DNA from 3 places in the Micromonospora sp. WMMD961 genome. Region 2 is predicted to be linked to each of the others. Evidence: predicted binding sites of a transcription regulator. Region 2 holds the regulator's gene; each other region holds the start of a gene.
What was found. Region 2 encodes HrcA, which represses chaperone genes, less so after heat shock. Its sites were predicted from a motif close to GGTTNGCACNCTCNNNNNGAGNGTGCNAACC; they were not measured.
Positions count from the first base shown of each region.

Region 1: groES (co-chaperone GroES) is a predicted target of HrcA. The motif match lies at 2,173-2,203, and genes of this name have one in related genera.
Region 3: groL (chaperonin GroEL) is a predicted target of HrcA. The motif match lies at 1,725-1,755, and genes of this name have one in related genera.

Region 1 covers NZ_JARUBJ010000002.1:6,467,575-6,474,141, forward strand. The annotation lists gene groL (chaperonin GroEL) at 14-1,654, opposite strand; gene groES (co-chaperone GroES) at 1,725-2,039, opposite strand; gene O7614_RS29505 (methyltransferase domain-containing protein) at 2,299-3,495, shown strand; gene ybaK (Cys-tRNA(Pro) deacylase) at 3,506-3,985, shown strand; gene O7614_RS29515 (substrate-binding domain-containing protein) at 4,163-5,257, shown strand; gene O7614_RS29520 (ATP-binding cassette domain-containing protein) at 5,373-6,191, shown strand; gene O7614_RS29525 (ABC transporter permease) at 6,188-6,567, shown strand, end outside.
Region 2 covers NZ_JARUBJ010000002.1:5,833,812-5,840,378, reverse strand. The annotation lists gene O7614_RS26390 (SDR family NAD(P)-dependent oxidoreductase) at 1-758, shown strand, start outside; gene O7614_RS26385 (enoyl-CoA hydratase-related protein) at 833-1,621, opposite strand; gene hemW (radical SAM family heme chaperone HemW) at 1,641-2,864, shown strand; gene O7614_RS26375 (DUF4870 domain-containing protein) at 2,901-3,530, opposite strand; gene hrcA (heat-inducible transcriptional repressor HrcA) at 3,757-4,779, shown strand; gene dnaJ (molecular chaperone DnaJ) at 4,855-6,000, shown strand; gene O7614_RS26360 (16S rRNA (uracil(1498)-N(3))-methyltransferase) at 6,002-6,567, shown strand, end outside.
Region 3 covers NZ_JARUBJ010000002.1:6,808,823-6,815,389, reverse strand. The annotation lists gene O7614_RS31240 (cold-shock protein) at 233-436, shown strand; gene O7614_RS31235 (hypothetical protein) at 532-1,677, shown strand; gene groL (chaperonin GroEL) at 1,950-3,572, shown strand; gene O7614_RS31225 (hypothetical protein) at 3,629-3,877, opposite strand; gene O7614_RS31220 (GNAT family N-acetyltransferase) at 3,957-4,889, opposite strand; gene O7614_RS31215 (S8 family serine peptidase) at 4,906-6,567, opposite strand, start outside.

The DNA.
Region 1 (6,567 bases), 630 kb from region 2:
TGTCGCTACCGGGTCAGAAGCCCGGGCCGTGCTGGTGGCCGTGACCGTGGCCGTGCCCACCGGCGGCGGCCGGCTCGGCCTGCTCCGGCTTGTCCACCACGAGGCTCTCCGTGGTGAGCAGCAGACCGGCGATCGAGGCGGCGTTGGTGACCGCGTTGCGGGTCACCTTCACCGGGTCGATGATGCCGGCCTTGACCAGGTCGACGTACTCGCCCTTGGCGGCGTCGAGGCCGTTGCCCCAGTCGAGGTCGGCGACCTTCTGGGTCACGACGTAGCCGTCGTGACCGGCGTTCTGGGCGATCCAGCGCAGCGGCTCGACGAGCGCCTTGCGCACGACCGAGACGCCGACCTTCTCGTCACCGGTGAAGCCCAGGTCGTCGTCGAGCGCCGAGAGGATCTGCACCAGGGCGGCGCCGCCGCCGGGCACGGTGCCCTCCTCGACCGCGGCCTTGGTCGCGGCGATGGCGTCCTCGATGCGGTGCTTGCGCTCCTTCATCTCGACCTCGGTGGCCGCGCCAGCCTTGATCACGGCGATGCCACCGGAGAGCTTCGCCAGCCGCTCGGCCAGCTTCTCCCGGTCCCAGTCGGAGTCGGAGGCCTCGATCTCCTTGCGGATCTGGGCCACCCGGTCGGCGACGTCGGCCTTCTGGCCGCCGCCGTCGACGATCGTGGTGTTCTCCTTGTCGACCACGACGCGCCGAGCGGTGCCGAGCACCTCAAGGCCGACCTGGTCGAGCTTGTAGCCCAGCTCCGGGGCGACCAGCTCGGCACCCGTGGAGATCGCGATGTCCTGGAGCATCGCCTTGCGCCGGTCACCGAAGCCCGGGGCCTTGACCGCGCAGACCTTGAGGGTCTTGCGCAGCGAGTTGACCACCAGGGTGGAGAGCGCCTGGCCGTCCACGTCCTCGGCGATGATCAGCAGGGGCTTGCTGTTCTGCAGGACCTTCTCCAGCAGCGGCAGCAGCTCCTCGATCGCCGAGATCTTCTGGGTGGTGACCAGGATGTACGCGTCCTCGAGGACGGACTCCTGGCTCTCCAGGTCGGTGACGAAGTTCGGCGAGATGAAGCCCTTGTCGAACTGGAGACCCTCGGTCACGTCCAGTTCGGTGGTGAGCATCGAGCCTTCCTCGACGGTGATGACACCGTCGCGGCCGACCCGCTCCATCGCCTCGGCGATCAGGTCGCCGATCGTGGCGTCCTGCGCGGAGATCGTCGCCACGTTCGCGATCGACTCCTTGCTGGTGACCTCGGCGGCACGGCCGAGCAGCGCCTCGGAGACCTTGGTGGCCGCCGCGTCGATGCCCCGCTTGAGGCCGGCCGGGTTGGTCCCGGCGGTCACGTTGCGCAGACCCTCGCGAACCATCGCCTGGGCCAGCACGGTCGCGGTGGTGGTCCCGTCGCCGGCGACGTCGTTGGTCTTGGTCGCCACCTCCTTGACCAGCTGCGCGCCAAGGTTCTCGTACGGGTTGGTGAGCTCGATCTCCTTGGCGATGGTCACACCATCGTTGGTGATCGTCGGCGCACCGAATTTCTTGTCCAGGACGACGTTGCGCCCGCGCGGGCCGAGGGTGACCTTGACCGCGTCCGCGAGGGCGTTGACACCGTGCTCCAGCAGGTGCCGGGCGTCGTCCGAGAAGCTCAGGATCTTCGCCATTAATGTCCCTTCGAAGCGCCACTGCCCCGGCCCGGCGAGCCGGACCGGGGCAATGGAACTGATCGGTTGCTTACTTCTCGATGACCGCGAGGACGTCGCGGGCGGAGAGCACCAGGTACTCCTCGCCGGCGTACTTGACCTCGGTGCCGCCGTACTTCGAGTAGAGGACGGTGTCGCCGACCTGCACGTCAACCGGAACCCGGTTGCCGTTGTCGTCGACGCGCCCCGGGCCCACAGCGAGGACGGTGCCCTCCTGCGGCTTCTCCTTGGCGGTGTCGGGGATCACGATGCCCGACGCCGTGGTGGTCTCAGCCTCGTTCGCCTGGACCACGATGCGGTCCTCGAGCGGCTTGATCGCAACCTTGGTCGCGGTAGTCACGGGCATACCCTCCTGGGGTACTGGTTTCGTTGCTGGCCGGCGGGGCCGACCAGCGTCAATCTGCCTCATGCCACCGGGCGGGGCCGTCGTCGCGGGTGCCGGTCCGCCTGGCGTGCGCACCCAGGTCGTGAGACCCGGAAGCTGGCACCCTCAGGGTGAGAGTGCTAATCGCAGGTTATTCCGTGGCTAGCACTCCGTCAAGGAGAGTGCCAGCGCGTCGCGCCCCGCCAGCCTGGATTCCTGGTTCGACCGGGAGAATGACCGGGTGGATCTCGATCAGCTGGCGGCGCTGCGTACCCCCGAGGGGTCGGCCGCGCTCACGGCGGCGGCCGGTCTGGCCGGCGGTGACCCACTGGTCGCGGCCTCGGCGCTGCGCGCCACCGGGGTGCCGCCGGCGTTGGCCGCGGCGGCCCTCACCCAGGCCGAGCTACGCCACCGGGCGGTGGGCAAGTTCGGTCCGGCCGCCGCCGGGATGTTCCTCACCCGCCCCGGCCTGGAGCAGGCCACCCGCCGGGTGGTCGCCGACCGGCGGGCCGCCCGGCTGTACGCGGCCGGCGTGCGCACCCTGGCCGACCTCGGGTGCGGCCTCGGCGCCGACGCGCTGGCCGCCGCCCGCGCCGGCATCCGGGTGTACGGGGTGGAGGCCGATCCGGTGACCGCCGCGATGGCCGCCGCCAACGCCGCGGCGGCCGGGCTGGCCGACCTGTTCACCGTCGAGTGCGGGGATGCCACCGCGTTCGACGTGTCAGGGGTCGACGGGGTCTTCTGCGACCCGGCCCGCCGCACCACCGGCACCGGGCGGCGGATCTTCGACCCGCGCGCCTACTCGCCGCCGTGGGACTTCGTCACGGGGTTGGCCGAGCGGGTGCCGCGCACCGTGGTGAAGGTGGCACCGGGCCTGGACCACGGGCTTGTTCCGGCTGGTGCGGAGGCGGAGTGGGTCGGCGTGGACGGCGACCTGGTCGAGGCCGCGCTCTGGTGCGGCGAGCTGGCCGAGGTGCCCCGCCGCGCCACCCTCTACCGCCAGCGGGGCGCCGAGACTCACCACCATCAGCTGACCGGCTCGGGCGCCGCCGAGGCGCCGGTCGGGCCGCCACGCCGCTACCTGTACGACCCGGACCCGGCGGTGGTACGCGCACACCTCGTCGCCGAACTCGCCACCGAACTGGACGCCACCCTCGGCGACCCGAGCATCGCCTACCTCTACGCCGACCAGCCGATCCGCACCCCGTACGCGCGCGGCCTGGAGATCACCGACGTGCTGCCGTTCTCGCTCAAGCGCCTGCGGGCGCTGCTGCGCGATCGGGGGGTGGGCCGGGTGGAGATCCTCAAGCGGGGTTCCGCACTCACTCCGGAGCAGCTCCGGCGGGACCTGCGACTGGCCGGCGACGGAGCGGCGAGCCTGGTGCTCACCCGGGTCGCCGGCGCACCGACCGTGCTGATCGGGCAGCCGGTCGACTAGCGTCGTCGGTGTGGCGGGACAGGGCACTCCGGCGACGGCACTGTTGGTCAAGCGTGGGATCGAGCACCGCACCCATCCGTACCGGGTGGCACCGGATGCGCCGAACTACGGCGCGTTGGTGGCGGTGGCGCTCGGTGTGGCACCGGAGCGGGTGTTCAAGTCGCTGGTGACCGCTGTCGACGGCGCGCTCACCGTGGCGGTCGTTCCGGTCACCGGCGAGCTGGATCTCAAGGCGCTCGCGGCGGCGGTCGGCGGCAAGCGGGCGGTGTTGGCCGACCGGGAGGTCGCCGAGCGGGCCACCGGTTACGTACGCGGTGGGATCAGCCCGCTCGGGCAACGCCGGCGGTTGCCGACCGTGCTGGACGAATCCGCGCTGGATCTCCCGACGATCTACGTGTCGGCTGGTCGGCGTGGCCTGCAGGTCGAACTGACCGCGGCGGATCTGATGGCGCTGACCGGCGCCCGCACCGCGTCGTTGCAGACCCGCTGACGACATTCGTGACGGCCGAGCCCTCGGCGGGTAGCCGGGGAGTAACAGCCACGTTGCTGAATTGTTATCGCTCCCAACAAACTTGGCACCTGCGCGGTCTTGTGGAGCCGGTGTGACGCGAAATACGTTGCCGGACACAACAAAACGACACCTCCCCCACCCGAAAGGACCCTGCACATGCGTAAGGGGATCCTCACCATCGCCGCCGTGGGCCTACTCGCAACCGGTGGCTTGACCGCCTGCGGCGACGACTCCGGCCCTGGTTCGACCGACTCCGCCAAGACCCCCAAGATCGGCGTGATCCTCCCGGACAGCAAGTCCTCCGTCCGCTGGGAGACCGCGGACCGTCGATTCCTGGAAGAGGCGTTCAAGGCCGCCGGCGTCCAGTCCGACATCCAGAACGCCCAGAACGACAAGACCGCCTTCCAGACCATCGCCGACCAGATGATCACCGGCGGCGTCACCGTCCTGATGATCGTCAACCTGGACTCCGGCACCGGCAAGGCCGTGCTCGACAAGGCCAAGTCGCAGGGCGTCGCCACCATCGACTACGACCGGCTCACCCTGGGCGGCTCCGCCCAGTACTACGTCAGCTTCGACAACGAGGTCGTCGGCAAGCTGCAGGGCGAAGGTCTGGTCAAGTGCCTGACCGAGAAGGGCGCCAAGAACCCGGTCGTGTCGTACCTGAACGGCTCCCCCACCGACAACAACGCCACCCTGTTCAAGAACGGCTACGACTCGGTGCTCAAGCCGAAGTTCGACTCCAACGAGTACGTCAAGGGCCCCGAGGACGCGGTGCCGGCGTGGGACAACGCGCAGGCCGCGACGATCTTCGAGCAGCAGCTCACCAAGGCCAACGGCAAGATCGACGGCGTGCTGGCCGCCAACGACGGTCTCGGCAACGCGGCCATCTCGATCCTGAAGAAGAACAAGCTCAACGGCAAGGTGCCGGTGACCGGGCAGGACGCCAGCACCGAGGGCCTGCAGAACATCCTCGCCGGTGACCAGTGCATGACCGTCTACAAGGCGGTCCGGGAAGAGGCCAAGGCGGCCTCCGACCTGGCCATCGCGCTCGCCAAGGGCGAGAAGAAGGACACCGGCCAGACGGTGAAGGACCCGGAGGGCAACCGCGACGTCCCGTCGGTGCTGCTCACCCCGAAGGCCATCTACAAGGACAACGTCAAGGACGTCATCGCCGACGGCTACGTGACCAAGGAAGAGGTCTGCGCCGGGGCGTACGCCACGCTCTGCGCCGACGCCGGTATCAGCTGACCGACGCCGCAGTACCCGCCGGGACGACCACCGCCGCCCGGCACGGGAGCCACTCTCCCGTGCCGGGCGGCGCCCGCCGGACGGGCCCCGACCCTCCCTTAAGAAGGAGACCTCCGTGTCCGCGACCCCCCTGCTGGAACTCCGCGGGATCGACAAGAGCTTCGGTCCCGTCCAGGTGCTCCGCGACGTCGCCCTGACCGTCCACCCGGGCGAAGTCACCGCACTGGTCGGAGACAACGGCGCCGGCAAGTCGACCCTGGTGAAGTGCATCAGTGGCATCCACCCCACCGATGCCGGCGAGTTCCTGTTCAACGGTGAACCAGTCCATATCGGCAGCCCCCGCGACGCCGCCGCGCTCGGCATCGAGGTCGTCTACCAGGACCTCGCGCTCTGCGACAACCTGGACATCGTGCAGAACATGTTCCTCGGCCGGGAGAAGCTCAGCGGCATCGTCCTCGACGAGCCGACCATGGAACAGCTCGCCGCCGAGACACTGGCCGGGCTCTCCATCCGCACCGTCACCTCCCTGCGACAGCACGTGTCCAGCCTCTCCGGTGGTCAGCGCCAGACCGTGGCCATCGCCAAGGCGGTGCTGTGGAACAGCAAGCTGGTCATCCTGGACGAGCCGACCGCGGCACTGGGTGTGGCACAGACCGCCCAGGTGCTCGAACTGGTCCGCCGTCTCGCCGACAACGGCCTGGCCGTGGTGCTCATCTCGCACAACATGAACGACGTCTTCGCCGTCTCCGACCGGATCGCCGCGCTGTACCTCGGCCAGATGGTCGCCCAGGTGAAGACCACCGACATCACCCACGCGCAGGTGGTCGAGCTGATCACCGCCGGGCGCTCGGGCGGGCTCGGCATCGCCGCCGACCCGGGCAGCAACGGCGACGGCCCGCAGCCGGCCGACTCGATCTCAGGAGGCGCCCGATGACCACCACCGCCGTACGGAAGGACGACCCCGCGGCCGTCACACCGACGCCGACCGTCGGGGGCCACGCCCGCAACTACTGGAGCCGGGTACGCGGTGGCGACGTCGGCGCGCTACCGGCCGTGCTCGGCCTGATCGTGCTCTGCACCGTCTTCGCGGTCATGCGGCCGTCGTCGTTCCTGTCGGCCGGCAACTTCGCCAACCTCTTCACCCAGGGCGCGGCGGTCACGCTGATCGCGATGGGTCTGGTCTTCGTGCTGCTGCTCGGCGAGATCGACCTCTCCGCCGGCTTCGCCAGCGGCGTCTGCGCGGCGGTGCTGGCCAATGTGGTCACCGTCCTCGGCTACCCCTGGTGGGTCGCCGTGCTCGCCGCGATCGC
Region 2 (6,567 bases):
CGCTCGACGGCAAGGTCGTACTCGTCACCGGCACCGGCGGCGGTCTGGGACGCGTCGCCGCGCAGATCTTCGCGCGGGAAGGCGCCAAGGTCGTCGGCGCCGACATCCAGGTCGACGGCAACAACGAGACGGTCGAACTCGTCCGCGGCGCCGGCGGTGAGATGACGGGCATCGCGCCGGTCGACCTCACCGACCCGGAGCAGGTGCGCACCCTCGTCGAGGACGCCGCCGCGGCCTACGGCGGGCTCGACGTGGTCTACAACAACGCCGCGGCACTGCGCTTCGGCCCGATGCCCGACTTCTCGGTCGAGGACTGGCGCTACACCATCACCGGCGAACTCGACATCCCGTACTTCGTGTCGAAGTTCGCCTGGCCGCACCTGGTGCGACGCGGTGGTGGTGTGATCATCAACGCCGCCTCCATGGCCGGCATGATCGCCGGTCACGTCCCCCCGATGGTCGGCCACACCGCCGCCAACGCGGGCGTCATCGGCCTGACCCGACAGCTCGCGCTGGAAGGCGCGCCGCACGGGATCCGCGCGGTGGCCGTCAGCCCTGGCCCGATCGTCAGCCCGGCGAGCGAGCGCGACCTGGGTGACAACCAGGCGGCCCGGGACGCGATCACCGGCAAGACGCTCCTCAAGCGGTTCGCCCAGCCCGAGGAGGTCGCCGAACTGGTGGTGTTCCTGGCCTCCGACCGGGCCTCCTACATCACGGGGGCGAACTACCCGGTCGACGGCGGCGCGACCGCGTGGTGACCGAGGTGTGGGCGCCGCCGCTCCCGGGCGGCGCCCACCCGGTCACCAGTAGCCGGCCGGGCCAGCCGGAACGCTCAGCCGTCCAGAGCGGCCACCCATCGAGTCAATCGTTTCTCCCGGAACGCGGTGACGCCCTCGCGCCCCTCGTCGGAGAGGAAGTAGCTGGTCGACAGGGCGGACAGCCGCGCCAGGTCAGCGCGCAGCTCGGCGGTGCCCGGCCGGCGCAGCAGCTCCTTCGCCCCGGCCAACGCGCCGGGAGCGCCCCGCACCAGCGAGTCGCAGTAGCTCCGCACCGCGGCGTCCAGCTCGGCGGCCGGCACGGAGGCCGTGACCAGGCCGATCTGAGCGGCCCGCCGCCCGTCGAAGGTGTCCCCGGTCAGGTACAGCTCGGCGGCGGCGCGCGGGTGCAGCCGGGGCAGCACGGTCGCCGAGATCACCGCCGGGATCACCCCGATCCGCACCTCGGTGAACGCGAACGTGGCCTCGTCGGCGCAGACCGCCAGATCGGCGGCGGCGGCCAGGCCCAGCCCGCCCGCCCGCGCCGGCCCACCAACCCGGGCCAGCACCGGCTTCGGGCACTCCCAGAGCGCCGCGAGCACGTCACCCAGCATCCCGGCGGGCACCGTCCCGCTCGCGTACGCGGCGGCCGTCTCCTTCAGATCCGCACCCGAGCAGAAGACCGGGCCGGTGTGGTCCAGCACGATCGCTCGGACCGACTCGTCGGCGACCGCGTCGGCCAGCCCCGACAGCAGTTGGGTCATCAGGCCGGTGGAGAGCGCGTTGCGGTTGTGCGGGCTGTCCAGGGTGAGGGTGGTCACCCCACGGGCCGTGGCGACCCGCACGAGGACGTCGGGAGAGGTCATGCCGGGCACACTAGTGGCCATGCCCGGCGTCCTTCCAGATGGTGAGACCGTCCCCGTCGACGGATCGCTGCCCGCCACCGCCACCACGGCGGTCGGCGCGCGCGGCTTCGGCGTGTACGTCCACGTGCCGTTCTGCGCCAGTCGCTGCGGCTACTGCGACTTCAACACCTACACGACCGCCGAGCTGGGCGGCGGCGCGAGCCGCGACGGGTACGCCGACACCGTCCTGGCCGAGCTGGCGCTCGCCGCCCGGGTGCTGGGCGACAGCCCACCGCCCCGGGTCGACACCGTCTTCGTCGGCGGCGGTACGCCCACCCTGCTCCCCGCCGACGACCTGGCCCGCATCCTCGACGGCATCGACCGCACCTGGGGGTTGGCCGCCGACGCGGAGGTGACCACCGAAGCCAACCCGGAATCGGTCACCCCGGAATCGTTGAAGCTGCTGCGGGCCGCCGGCTACACCCGGATCTCGCTGGGCATGCAGTCCGCGTCGCCGGGGGTGCTGGCGATCCTGGACCGCAAACACAGCGCGGGCCGGGCCACCGCCGCCGCGCTGGAAGCCCGCGACGCCGGGTTCGAGCACGTCAACCTGGACCTGATCTACGGGACGCCGGGGGAGCGGGCCGAGGACTTCGCCGCCTCGTTGGAGCAGGTGGTCGCCGCCGGAGTCGACCACGTCAGCGCGTACGCCCTGATCGTCGAGGACGGCACCCGACTGGCCGCCCGGATGCGACGCGGCGAACTGGCGTACCCCAGTGACGACGTCGCCGCGGACCGCTACCTGGCCGCGGAGGCCGCCCTCGACGCGGCCGGGCTGTCCTGGTACGAGGTCTCCAACTGGGCGCGCACCGACGAGGCCCGGTGCCGGCACAACCTGCTCTACTGGACCGGCGCGGACTGGTGGGGGCTGGGGCCGGGGGCGCACAGCCACGTCGGCGGGGTGCGGTGGTGGAACGTCAAACACCCCTCGACGTACGCCCAGCGGTTGGCCGCCGGCGCGTCTCCCGGCCTCGCCCGGGAGGTGCTCACCGCCGACGAGGCGCACATGGAGGACGTGATGCTGCGGCTACGGCTCGCCAGCGGGCTGCCGTTGGCGGTGCTCGACGCCAGCGGCCGGGCCGGCGCCGAGCGGGCGCTGGCCAACGGCCTGCTGGCCGCCCAGGACTACGCGGCCGGCCGGGCGGTGCTCACCCTGCGCGGACGGCTGCTCGCCGACGCGGTCGTGCGCGACCTGCTGCCCTGAGCGGGCGGGCCGGCCGGGGGAGCGGCCGGCCCGAGGTCACTTGATGAAGCTCGCGGAGAGCGGGTAGCGGTAGAACTGCCCCTCGTTGGCCTTGATCCCAGCCAGGATGCCGAACACGGCGCCGAGGACGACAGCCGCGATGACCCCGATGAAGCCGATCAGGATGCAGGACAGCACCCAGCCGATCAGGCCGACGATCGACCAGATGAGCTGGAAGTTGAGTGCCGCCACGGCGTGCGTCCGCACGGTCGGGGACTGGTTGCCGCGGACCAGCATCGCCACCAGCGGGGCGATCCAGCCGAGCACGCCGCCGCTGATGATCATGCCGGCGGCGCCGCCGAAGTGCGCGACCAGCGCCCAGGTCTTGTCCTCGTTGTTGGCGTAGCCGCCGCCGGGGCCGCCGTACGCGCCACCGGTCGGGTAGCCGCCGGGCGGGGGATAGCCGCCGGGCGGGGGGTAGCCTCCCGCCGGAGGGTAGCCACCTGACGGCGGTTGGTCACCGGTGGGCGGCGGATAGCCACCGGGCGGGGGATAGCCGCCCGGGCCGGGTGCCCCGGACAGTGGTGCGGTGGGTGGCTCGGCCGACGGGGGCGAACCCGGGGAGGTCGGCTCCGGCGGGTAGTTGCCGGGGTCACCCGCGCCGGGAGGGCGAGGAGGTTCAGTCATGGATGTCACGGTAGGGGCACCGGGCAACGCCGCACCAGAGCAACACCGCCCGACGATGTGGGCCAATTGGTCCGGCGGGGTGGCGCGGGCCGCACCGACGGGCCGTCGTTGATCATCGCGTCGGCGGGCACGCCGACGTAGACTGGCACTCGCTACAGTCGAGTGCCAGGACGGTGCGGCCGGCCCAGAGAGCCGGCGGCCAACGACCGATCAGGAGGTGCGGAGGATGGGTCTCGACGACCGGAAACTCGCCGTGCTCCGCGCGATCGTCGAGGACTACGTCTCCACCCAGGAGCCGGTCGGCAGCAAGGCGCTCGTCGAGCGGCACCAGCTCGGCGTCTCCCCGGCCACGGTCCGCAACGACATGGCCGTGCTGGAGGAAGAGGGCTACATCCGGCAGCCGCACACCAGTGCCGGCCGGGTGCCCACCGACCGTGGCTACCGACTCTTCGTCGACCGGTTGTCCCGGGTCAAGCCGCTCAGCCCGGCCGAGCGTCGGGCCATCGAGCGCTTCCTGGTCGGCGCGGTCGACCTCGACGACGTGGTGCACCGCACGGTGCGGCTGCTCGCCCAGCTGACGCGGCAGGTGGCGGTCGTGCAGTACCCGAGCCTGGCCCGCTCCTCGGTGCGGCACCTGGAGCTGGTGCCGATCTCCACCACCCGGCTGATGCTCGTCATGATCGCCGATACCGGCCGGGTGGAGCAGCGACTCGTGGAACTGCCCGGGCCGGTGTCCGCCGACGACGTCACCGACCTGCGCCGACTGATCAACGAGAAGCTCGCCGGCGCCCGGCTGTCCGAGACGCCACCGCTGGTGCAGGCGTTGGTCGAGGAAGCGCCGACCGAGCTGCGTCCGACGATGACGACGCTCGCCACCGTCCTGCTGGAGACGCTTGTCGAGCGACACGAGGAACGGATCGCGCTCGCCGGCACCGCGAACCTCACCCGGGGCGGCCTGCTCGACTTCCAGGGCTCCCTGCGGCCCATCCTCGAGGCCCTGGAGGAGGAGGTCGTGCTGCTCAAGCTCATCGGTGAGACCGAGCCGAGCACGACCCGGGTGCTGATCGGCGACGAGAACGAGTTCGACAACCTGCGCGCCGCCTCCGTGGTCAGCACCGGGTACGGCCCGGGCGCCACCATCCTGGGCGGCCTGGGGGTGCTGGGCCCCACCCGGATGGACTACCCCGGCAACATCGCCACGGTGCGCGCCGTGGCACGCTACGTGGGCGAGTTGCTGGCCCAGAACTGATTGGTCAGGGCCGATGCGGCCGGCTGCGGCCGCCGACCGGCGCAACGCGAGACGAACATGAGGACACGGAACGCAGTGGCCAGGGACTACTACGGCATTCTCGGTGTGAGCCGGGAAGCCTCCGATGACGAGATCAAGCGCGCCTACCGCAAGCTGGCGCGCCAGTTCCACCCGGACGTCAATCCGGACCCGGAGGCTCAGGAGAAGTTCAAGGACATCAACGCCGCGTACGAGGTCCTCTCGGACGACCGGAAGCGGCAGATCGTCGACCTGGGTGGCGACCCGCTCGCCCCGGGCGGCGGCGGTGCCGGAGGCCCCGGAGGGCCCGGTGGCGCCGGCCCGTTCGTCGGTTTCCAGGACATCATGGACGCCTTCTTCGGCGGTGCCGGGGGCAGCGCCCGTGGCCCGCGTCCGCGTACCCGCCCGGGCGCCGACGCGATCCTGCGACTCGAACTCGACCTGCACGAGACGGCGTTCGGCGTCGAGGCGCCGATCACCGTCGACACCGCCGTGCTCTGCACCACCTGTTCCGGCGCCGGCACGGCCGCCGGCACCCACCTGGCCACCTGCGAGGCGTGTGCCGGCCGGGGCGAGGTGCAGTCCGTGCAGCGCACCTTCCTCGGGCAGGTGGTCTCCGCCCGGCCGTGCACCGTGTGCCAGGGCTACGGCACCACCATCCCGCACCCGTGCCCCACCTGCGCCGGCGACGGCCGGGTCCGGACCCGCCGCTCGCTGACCGTCAAGATCCCGGCCGGCGTCGAGGACGGCATGCGGATCCGGCTGGCCCAGCAGGGCGAGGTCGGCCCGGGTGGCGGCACCGCCGGCGACCTCTACGTGGAGATCCACGAGCGGCCGCACGACGTCTACTCCCGCAAGGGTGACGACCTGCACTGCCGGGTCACCGTGCCGATGACCGCGGCGGCACTGGGCACCCGGCTGACCATCAAGACCCTGGACAGCGAGGAGACCGTCGACGTCAAGGCCGGCACCCAGCCGGCCAGCACGCTGCGACTGCGTGCCCGGGGCGTACCGCACCTGCGCGGCACCGGCCGGGGTGACCTCTACGTGCACCTGGACGTGCGGACCCCGACCAAGCTCGACCCGGACCAGGAGAAGATGCTGCGCGACTTCGCCAAGACCCGTGGCGAGGAGGTCGCCGAGCTGTCCAAGCAGGGCGGCTTCTTCTCCCGGATGCGCGACGCGTTCAACGGGCACGCCTGAGGTGTCCGCACCGCTGTTCCTGGTCGAGGCGCTGCCCACCGGCGAGGCGCTGACCCTGGACGGCCCGGAGGGACACCACGCGGCCACCGTGCAGCGGCTGCGCGTCGGCGAGGAGTTGCTGCTCGCCGACGGTCGGGGCGGCACGGCCGCCGCCGTGGTCACCGCCGTCGGCCGGGGCAGCCTGGAGGTCACCCTCACCTCCCGGGGGTACGCGGACGCGCCGGTCCCCCGCATCGTCACCGTGCAGGGCATCGCGAAGGGCGACCGGGGCGAGTTGGCCGTGCAGGCGATGACCGAGGTCGGCGTCGACGAGATCGTGCCCTGGGCGGCGTCGCGATCGGTGACCCAGTGGCGCGGTGACCGGGGCGTACGGGCCCGGGAAAAGTGGGTGGCGACCGCCCGGGAGGCCGCCAAGCAGGCCCGCCGGCCGTGGCTGCCGGTGGTGGCCGGCGCGCCGGACGAGTCCACCGCCACGGTGGCCCGTCGGATCGCCGGCGCCGCTGCGGGGTTCGTGCTGCACGAGGAGGCCGACGAGCGGCTGACCACCGCCGACCTGCCCAGCGCCGG
Region 3 (6,567 bases), 980 kb from region 2:
GCGATTCACCACCGCGGATCCGATGGATCGGAAAACGGGTCCACCGAGGTGATCAGGCCGCGCTGGAATATGCCCGATTTGTGGTCGTGCACGGCTGTCACTCCTCGTGTAGCGTGCGATTTCGGTCACCGCTTCAATGGCCGTCATCGATTGCTGAGGCGGTGCTCCGATGGCGTTCGGCTGTGCCGTTCGCCGGGCAGGCAACGCCGCGCACAGTGAGGGAAGTGGCACCGTGGCACAGGGTTCCGTGAAGTGGTTCAACGCCGAAAAGGGCTACGGCTTCATCGCCGTCGACGGCGGTCAGGACGTGTTCGTCCACTTCTCCGCGATCGAGATGGACGGCTACAAGGCGTTGGAGGACGGCCAGCGGGTGGAGTTCGAGATCGCCCAGGGCCAGAAGGGTCCGCAGGCGGAACGCGTACGCGTCATCGGCTGAATCTCCCGCACCGAACGGCCCGCGCGTCGGGGCTGCGGCGCGGGCGTGCAACCGGGAAGATCGTGAACCGTTCCAGCCAATGCTGAGGAGCGTTCATGACCGACCAGCCACCCTCGTCCACCCCACCCTCCGGGCCGGGTGAGCCGGGCCCGTCCGACCCGACCCGGAGCCAACCCGGCCCCGCCGGTCCGCCGCCGGGTGCGGAGCCAGGCGTGCCGCCGGGCGGTCCGCCGTCGGGGTGGGACCCCGCGCAGGGCGCCTGGGGTGCGGGCGGTCCGCCGCAGGGCTGGGTGTTTCCGCCCACCGGGGGCTACCCGCCCGGGGCGGGTCCCTACGGCGGGCAACAGTGGCATCCGGGGCCGCCGGCCGGGTGGTACCCGCCCGGTTACGGCTTCGACCCGAACGACCCCCTGGTCAACCCGCCCGGTGCCGGCATCGGCGGCTGGTTCAACAGGTGCGGGGAAGCGCTGCGCCGGGGCTGGCGGCAGTTGGTGCCCATCATGCTGCTCACCCAGGTGTTGCCCGCGGCGGTGCTGTCGGTGATCTCTCTCGGGTTGGACCCGTCGGCCAGTTGGGCTGTCGAGGTCGAGGCGAGTTCGACAGCCGCGCTGCCGGACAACTTCGTCGCGGAGCTGGCGGGTCTCCTGGCCGTGCTGGTCGGCGGGAGCCTGGTGATCGGCCTGGTGCAGGCCGTCGGGTGGGCCGCCGGCAGCTGGGTGATCACCCGGCAGGCCGTCGGTCAGCCGGCCGGCCTCGACTCCGCGCTCCGCTACGGCCTCCGTCGGGCGCTCGGGCTGTGGGGCTGGACCCTGCTGGTCAGTCTGCTCATCGGCATCGGAGTCTGCTTCTGCGTACTACCGGGCATCTACCTGGCGTTCGCGCTGAGCATGGCCGGCCCGGTCTACCTCTTCGAGCGCCACAACCCGATCGGCCGATCGTTCCGGATGTTCCACGACCGGCTCGGCCTGCTGCTCGGTCGGGTGGCGCTGGTGGCCCTCGCGGTGATCGTCGTCAGTTTCGTCGCCAGCGCCATCGAAGGGTTCGGCACCGCCGCGTTCGGCACGGATCCCTTCGCCTCGGCGGGCACCGCGGTCGGCGCGGTGGTGGTGATCGGAGTCACCGCGGTGCTGGCCCTGCCGGCCCACCTCGCCCAGATGATCGGTCTGCTGCTGACGTACACCGAGCAGCGCGCCCACGAGGCGCCGGTGAACGCTGCCGGACTGGCCGCGGAACTCGGCTGAGCGGCCACATCGTGCTTGCACTCGGCAGGGGAGAGTGCTAAACAAGTCATTGGCACTCGCATACCGTGAGTGCCAATGGTCGGGACGGTGGGGCCAGGTTGCGCCGGCGTGGAGACGCCGGGGCGGCACATGGCCGGTCGTCGCGGGCTATCCGGCCCGGCCGAAGGACGTCGTCGTCGCCAGGTGGCGACGTCCCAAGGTGCGTACACCAGGCGGCCCATCCGAGGCACACATCTCGGGTGGCCCGTGAGTGTCCAGGAGGACAACGCCGTATGGCCAAGATGATCGCGTTCGACGAAGAGGCGCGCCGCGGCCTCGAGCGGGGCATGAACCAGCTCGCCGACGCCGTAAAGGTGACCCTCGGCCCCAAGGGCCGCAACGTCGTGCTCGAGAAGAAGTGGGGTGCCCCCACCATCACCAACGATGGTGTGAGCATCGCCAAGGAGATCGAGCTCGAGGACCCGTACGAGAAGATCGGCGCTGAGCTGGTCAAGGAGGTCGCCAAGAAGACCGACGACGTTGCCGGTGACGGCACGACGACGGCGACCGTCCTGGCCCAGGCCCTGGTTCGCGAGGGCCTGCGCAACGTGGCCGCCGGCGCCAACCCGATGGCCCTGAAGCGGGGCATCGAGGCTGCGGTCGCGAGCGTCTCGGAGGAGCTGTCCAAGCTCGCCAAGGACGTCGAGACCAAGGAGCAGATCGCCTCCACCGCCTCCATCTCCGCTGGCGACAGCACCGTCGGCGAGATCATCGCCGAGGCGATGGACAAGGTCGGCAAGGAAGGCGTCATCACCGTCGAGGAGAGCAACACCTTCGGGCTGGAGCTGGAGCTCACCGAGGGTATGCGCTTCGACAAGGGCTACATCTCGGCCTACTTCATGACCGACCCGGAGCGTATGGAGGCCGTCTTCGACGACCCGTACATCCTGATCGCCAACAGCAAGATCTCGTCGGTGAAGGACCTGCTCCCGATCCTGGAGAAGGTCATGCAGTCGGGCAAGCCGCTGCTGATCATCGCCGAGGACCTGGAGGGCGAGGCTCTCGCCACCCTGGTGGTCAACAAGGTCCGTGGCACCTTCAAGTCGGTCGCCGTCAAGGCGCCGGGCTTCGGTGACCGCCGCAAGGCCATGCTGACCGACATCGCCATCCTCGCCGGTGGTCAGGTCATCAGCGAGGAGGTCGGCCTCAAGCTCGACGCCGCCAGCCTCGACATGCTGGGTCGCGCCCGCAAGGTCGTGGTGACCAAGGACGAGACCACCATCGTCGACGGTGCCGGTGACGCCGAGCAGATCCAGGGCCGGGTCAACCAGATCCGGGCCGAGATCGACAAGAGCGACTCCGACTACGACCGGGAGAAGCTGCAGGAGCGGCTGGCCAAGCTGGCCGGCGGCGTTGCGGTCATCAAGGTCGGCGCGGCCACCGAGGTCGAGCTCAAGGAGCGCAAGCACCGCATCGAGGACGCCGTTCGCAACGCGAAGGCGGCCGTCGAGGAGGGCATCGTCCCGGGTGGTGGCGTCGCGCTGGTCCAGGCCGGCAAGACCGCCTTCGACAAGCTCGACCTGGTCGGCGACGAGGCGACCGGTGCGAACATCGTCAAGGTCGCGCTGGACGCCCCGCTGCGGCAGATCGCCGTCAACGCCGGCCTCGAGGGCGGCGTCGTGGTGGAGAAGGTCCGTAACCTCGAGTCGGGTCACGGCCTCAACGCCGCCAACGGTGAGTACGTCGACCTGCTGGCCGCGGGCATCATCGACCCGGCCAAGGTGACGCGCTCCGCGCTGCAGAACGCCGCTTCCATCGCGGCGCTGTTCCTCACCACCGAGGCCGTTGTCGCGGACAAGCCGGAGAAGACCCCGGCTGCCCCGGCTGGCCCGGGTGGCGGGGACATGGACTTCTGAGTCCAGTTCCGACACCGAACGGGGTGGGCCGCTGACGCGGTCCGCCCCGTTCGTCGTCAGGTCGGTAGTGGGCGCTGGTTGCGCCGCTTCTGCGCCCGGTCGTACGGCGGAAGCAGTTGGATCGGGGCGTCCACCATCTCGCATGGCTCCTCGACCGCCGATGGCTCCCCGTCGGTGGTCATCTCGGCGAGCTGCTCGGCGTCGCCGTAGTCGAGCCGGTCGAACGGCAGTTGGCCGGGGAGTTCGCCGACCGGTTTCCAGGTGATCGGCGGGCCGTCCTCGGTCTGGTCGTCATCCGTGGTCATGGCTGCCTCCTCTACCGAAACGGTAAAGGGCGTCGATGGCCAGTGCGGGCGAATGAACCTATATCCCGTTTTGGCGGGTTTATTCCACCAACGTCCGTCGGTACAGGAAGAAGACCCGCTCGATCGAGGCGCCCGCGCTGCCCGAGTAGAACGGCACCGGCCCCACCCAGCCGATCTGCGCCCGATCCAGGCCCGCCGCCCGCTGATCCCGAAGGCAGCGCCGCAGCAGCACCCCACCGATGCCCGACCCCTCGGCTGCCGGCGCGGTGCCCATCGGCCCGAACCAGCTCGGCCGGGACGACCCGTACGCGGCGAAGCCCAGCACCTCGCCGCCGCGCTCCGCCAGGTGGCAGCCCGCCCCGTCGCGACCCACCGACCCGGCCAGCTCGCCGTCCCACGTGCCACCGAAGGTGGACCGGGCGAAGGCGGTGAGCGCCGGCAGGTCCCTCGGCTCCGCCCGGCGTACGGTCACACCCTGGTCGGTCAGCCGACGCTCTGCCGCCTCCGTGGACCGCAGTGCCGGCGACCCGTCGTACGACAGGTCGGCGGTCATGTTCCAGGCGGTCCGGTCCTGCTGGTAGCCGAGCGCGAGAGCGGCACACACCGCTGGGGTGTAGCGGACGTCGATGCCCGGCCAGGCGTAGTACGGCGGGTTCCCGGCCAGCAGCACTTCGGTCGCGCCGCGCTCGGCGAGCACCCGCTCGGCCCGTCGCAGCAGCGAACGGCCGACGCCTCGGCGGCGCTGATCCGGGAGGACCGCGACCAGGTCCACGTGCCCGATGCCCGGGTCGGCCGACGACACGGAGCAGAGCAGCACCCCGACCAGGTCCGCTCCCCGGTACGCGCCCAGGCCGACCACCTGGCGGTCGGCGGTGGCCCGGGGCCAGAGCACGTCCACGATGGGGGCCGCCTCGGCGGCGTCCTCGGGCAGGTCGAGAGCCTGCTCGCAGAGCCGCACCACGGCGGGGACCAGGTCGGCGCTCAGCTCGGTGACGGTGATCTCGGCGTCCATGGTCGCCGACCCTAGATCACCGGGTACCGGGTCGCACCCCCGCGGCTGCGCGAACGGCGGCGTAGGCGTCGACCTGACCAGCGCCGGTGATGTTCGACGGAGCACCGCAGGCGTCGGACGGGTCGCTGGAGCGGTAGGTCGGCGTGGCCGCCGTGGCGGTGTCCCGCAGGATCTGCCGGGTCCGGGCCACGTCGCCGACCAGCGCCGGGTTCGCCGACCACATCAGTGCGACCACCCCCGCCACCTGCGGGGTCGCCATCGAGGTGCCGTCCAATGCGGCGTACGTGCCACCCGGCATGGCGGACACCACACCCACACCCGGTGCGAGCACGTCCGGCTTACCCGGGCTGCCCGCAACCGGCCCGCGCGAGGAGAACTCGGCCACCCGTCGGTGCGAGTCCACCGCCCCCACGGTCAACACGTCCGGGAACGGGGCTGGTGGGTCGTCGATCGACGCGCACCACGGGCCGGTGTTGCCGGCCGCCACGACCACGAAGATCCCGGCGGCGTCCAGCGCCGCGGTGGCCGGCCGCAGCACGCCCCGGTCGCAACCCTCGATGGCCGGGCAGCCCCACGAGTTGGTCAACACCTGCGGCGCGCGCTCCGGGCGGCCGTCGGTGAACGGGTCGCCGCCGGTCGGGAAGGGCGCCAGCATGAACTGGAGACAGTCCAGGTAGTGCCCGGGGCTGCCGAGGTTGCGGTCCAGGTTGACGCAGCCCACCCACTGCGCGTCCGGGGCCACCCCGATGCCGTCCCGCCCGACCGCGCTGCCGACCGTGTGGGTGCCGTGCCCGCCCTGGTCGGTGGGGTTGCGGGTGCCGTCCCACGGGTCGTACCAGGAGTCGTCGCCGCCGCGGAACTGCGCTCGCAGCGCCGGATGGTTTCCGTCCACCCCTGAGTCCGAGCTGCCGACCACGATGCCCGATCCGGTCACCCCGAGCTGGGACCAGACCTTGTCGGCACCGATCTGGCTGATGTTCCACTCCGGACCGGTGGGCTTGGGCGCGGTACCCCGGCTCTGCCCGGCCGGGGCCGGTAGTGGGCGGAGGCGTTGGCTGATCAGCACCCGGTCCACCTCCGGCCGACGGGCGAGCCACGCGCGCACCGCCGGGCCGCCGTCCACCTCGACGGCGTTCACGAGGTAGTACGACACCGGGTCGAGTCGGAGTCGGTTCAGCTCTCGGACCAGGTCGGCCTGGCTCTGCTCGGCGGTCGCCACCAGCCGCCGGTAGACCTCCGTCGCCCGGGCGTCCCGCCCGGCCCGACCCGCCGCGCCGGTCGGCAGACCGGTCAGGTCCGCCTGCGCGCGCAGGACCACCAGCAGCCGCTCGCCGTAGAGGCCGGGTTGGCCGGGGCCGAGGTCGACCACGCCGAACGCCACCACCAGCACCACGGCGGTCACCGCGGCGACCCGACGGTTCGGGGTACGTGCCGACGGCCGGGCGAGCAGCACCGCGTACCCGATGGCGACCAGGACGGCGACGGCGAGCCCGGTGCCGGTGGCGGCCGCCACCCAGAACGGAACGTCCCGGGTGCCGATCAGCAGCAGGCTGATCTCTTCCGGGTCGGTGAAGGCGAGCGGGCCGAGCGCGGCCAGGCCGACGAGCCAACCGGTCGCCGTCCGGCCGGCGCGCGCGGCGTCGGCCGGGTCGACTGTGGGCCGCCAGGCAGCGGCCCA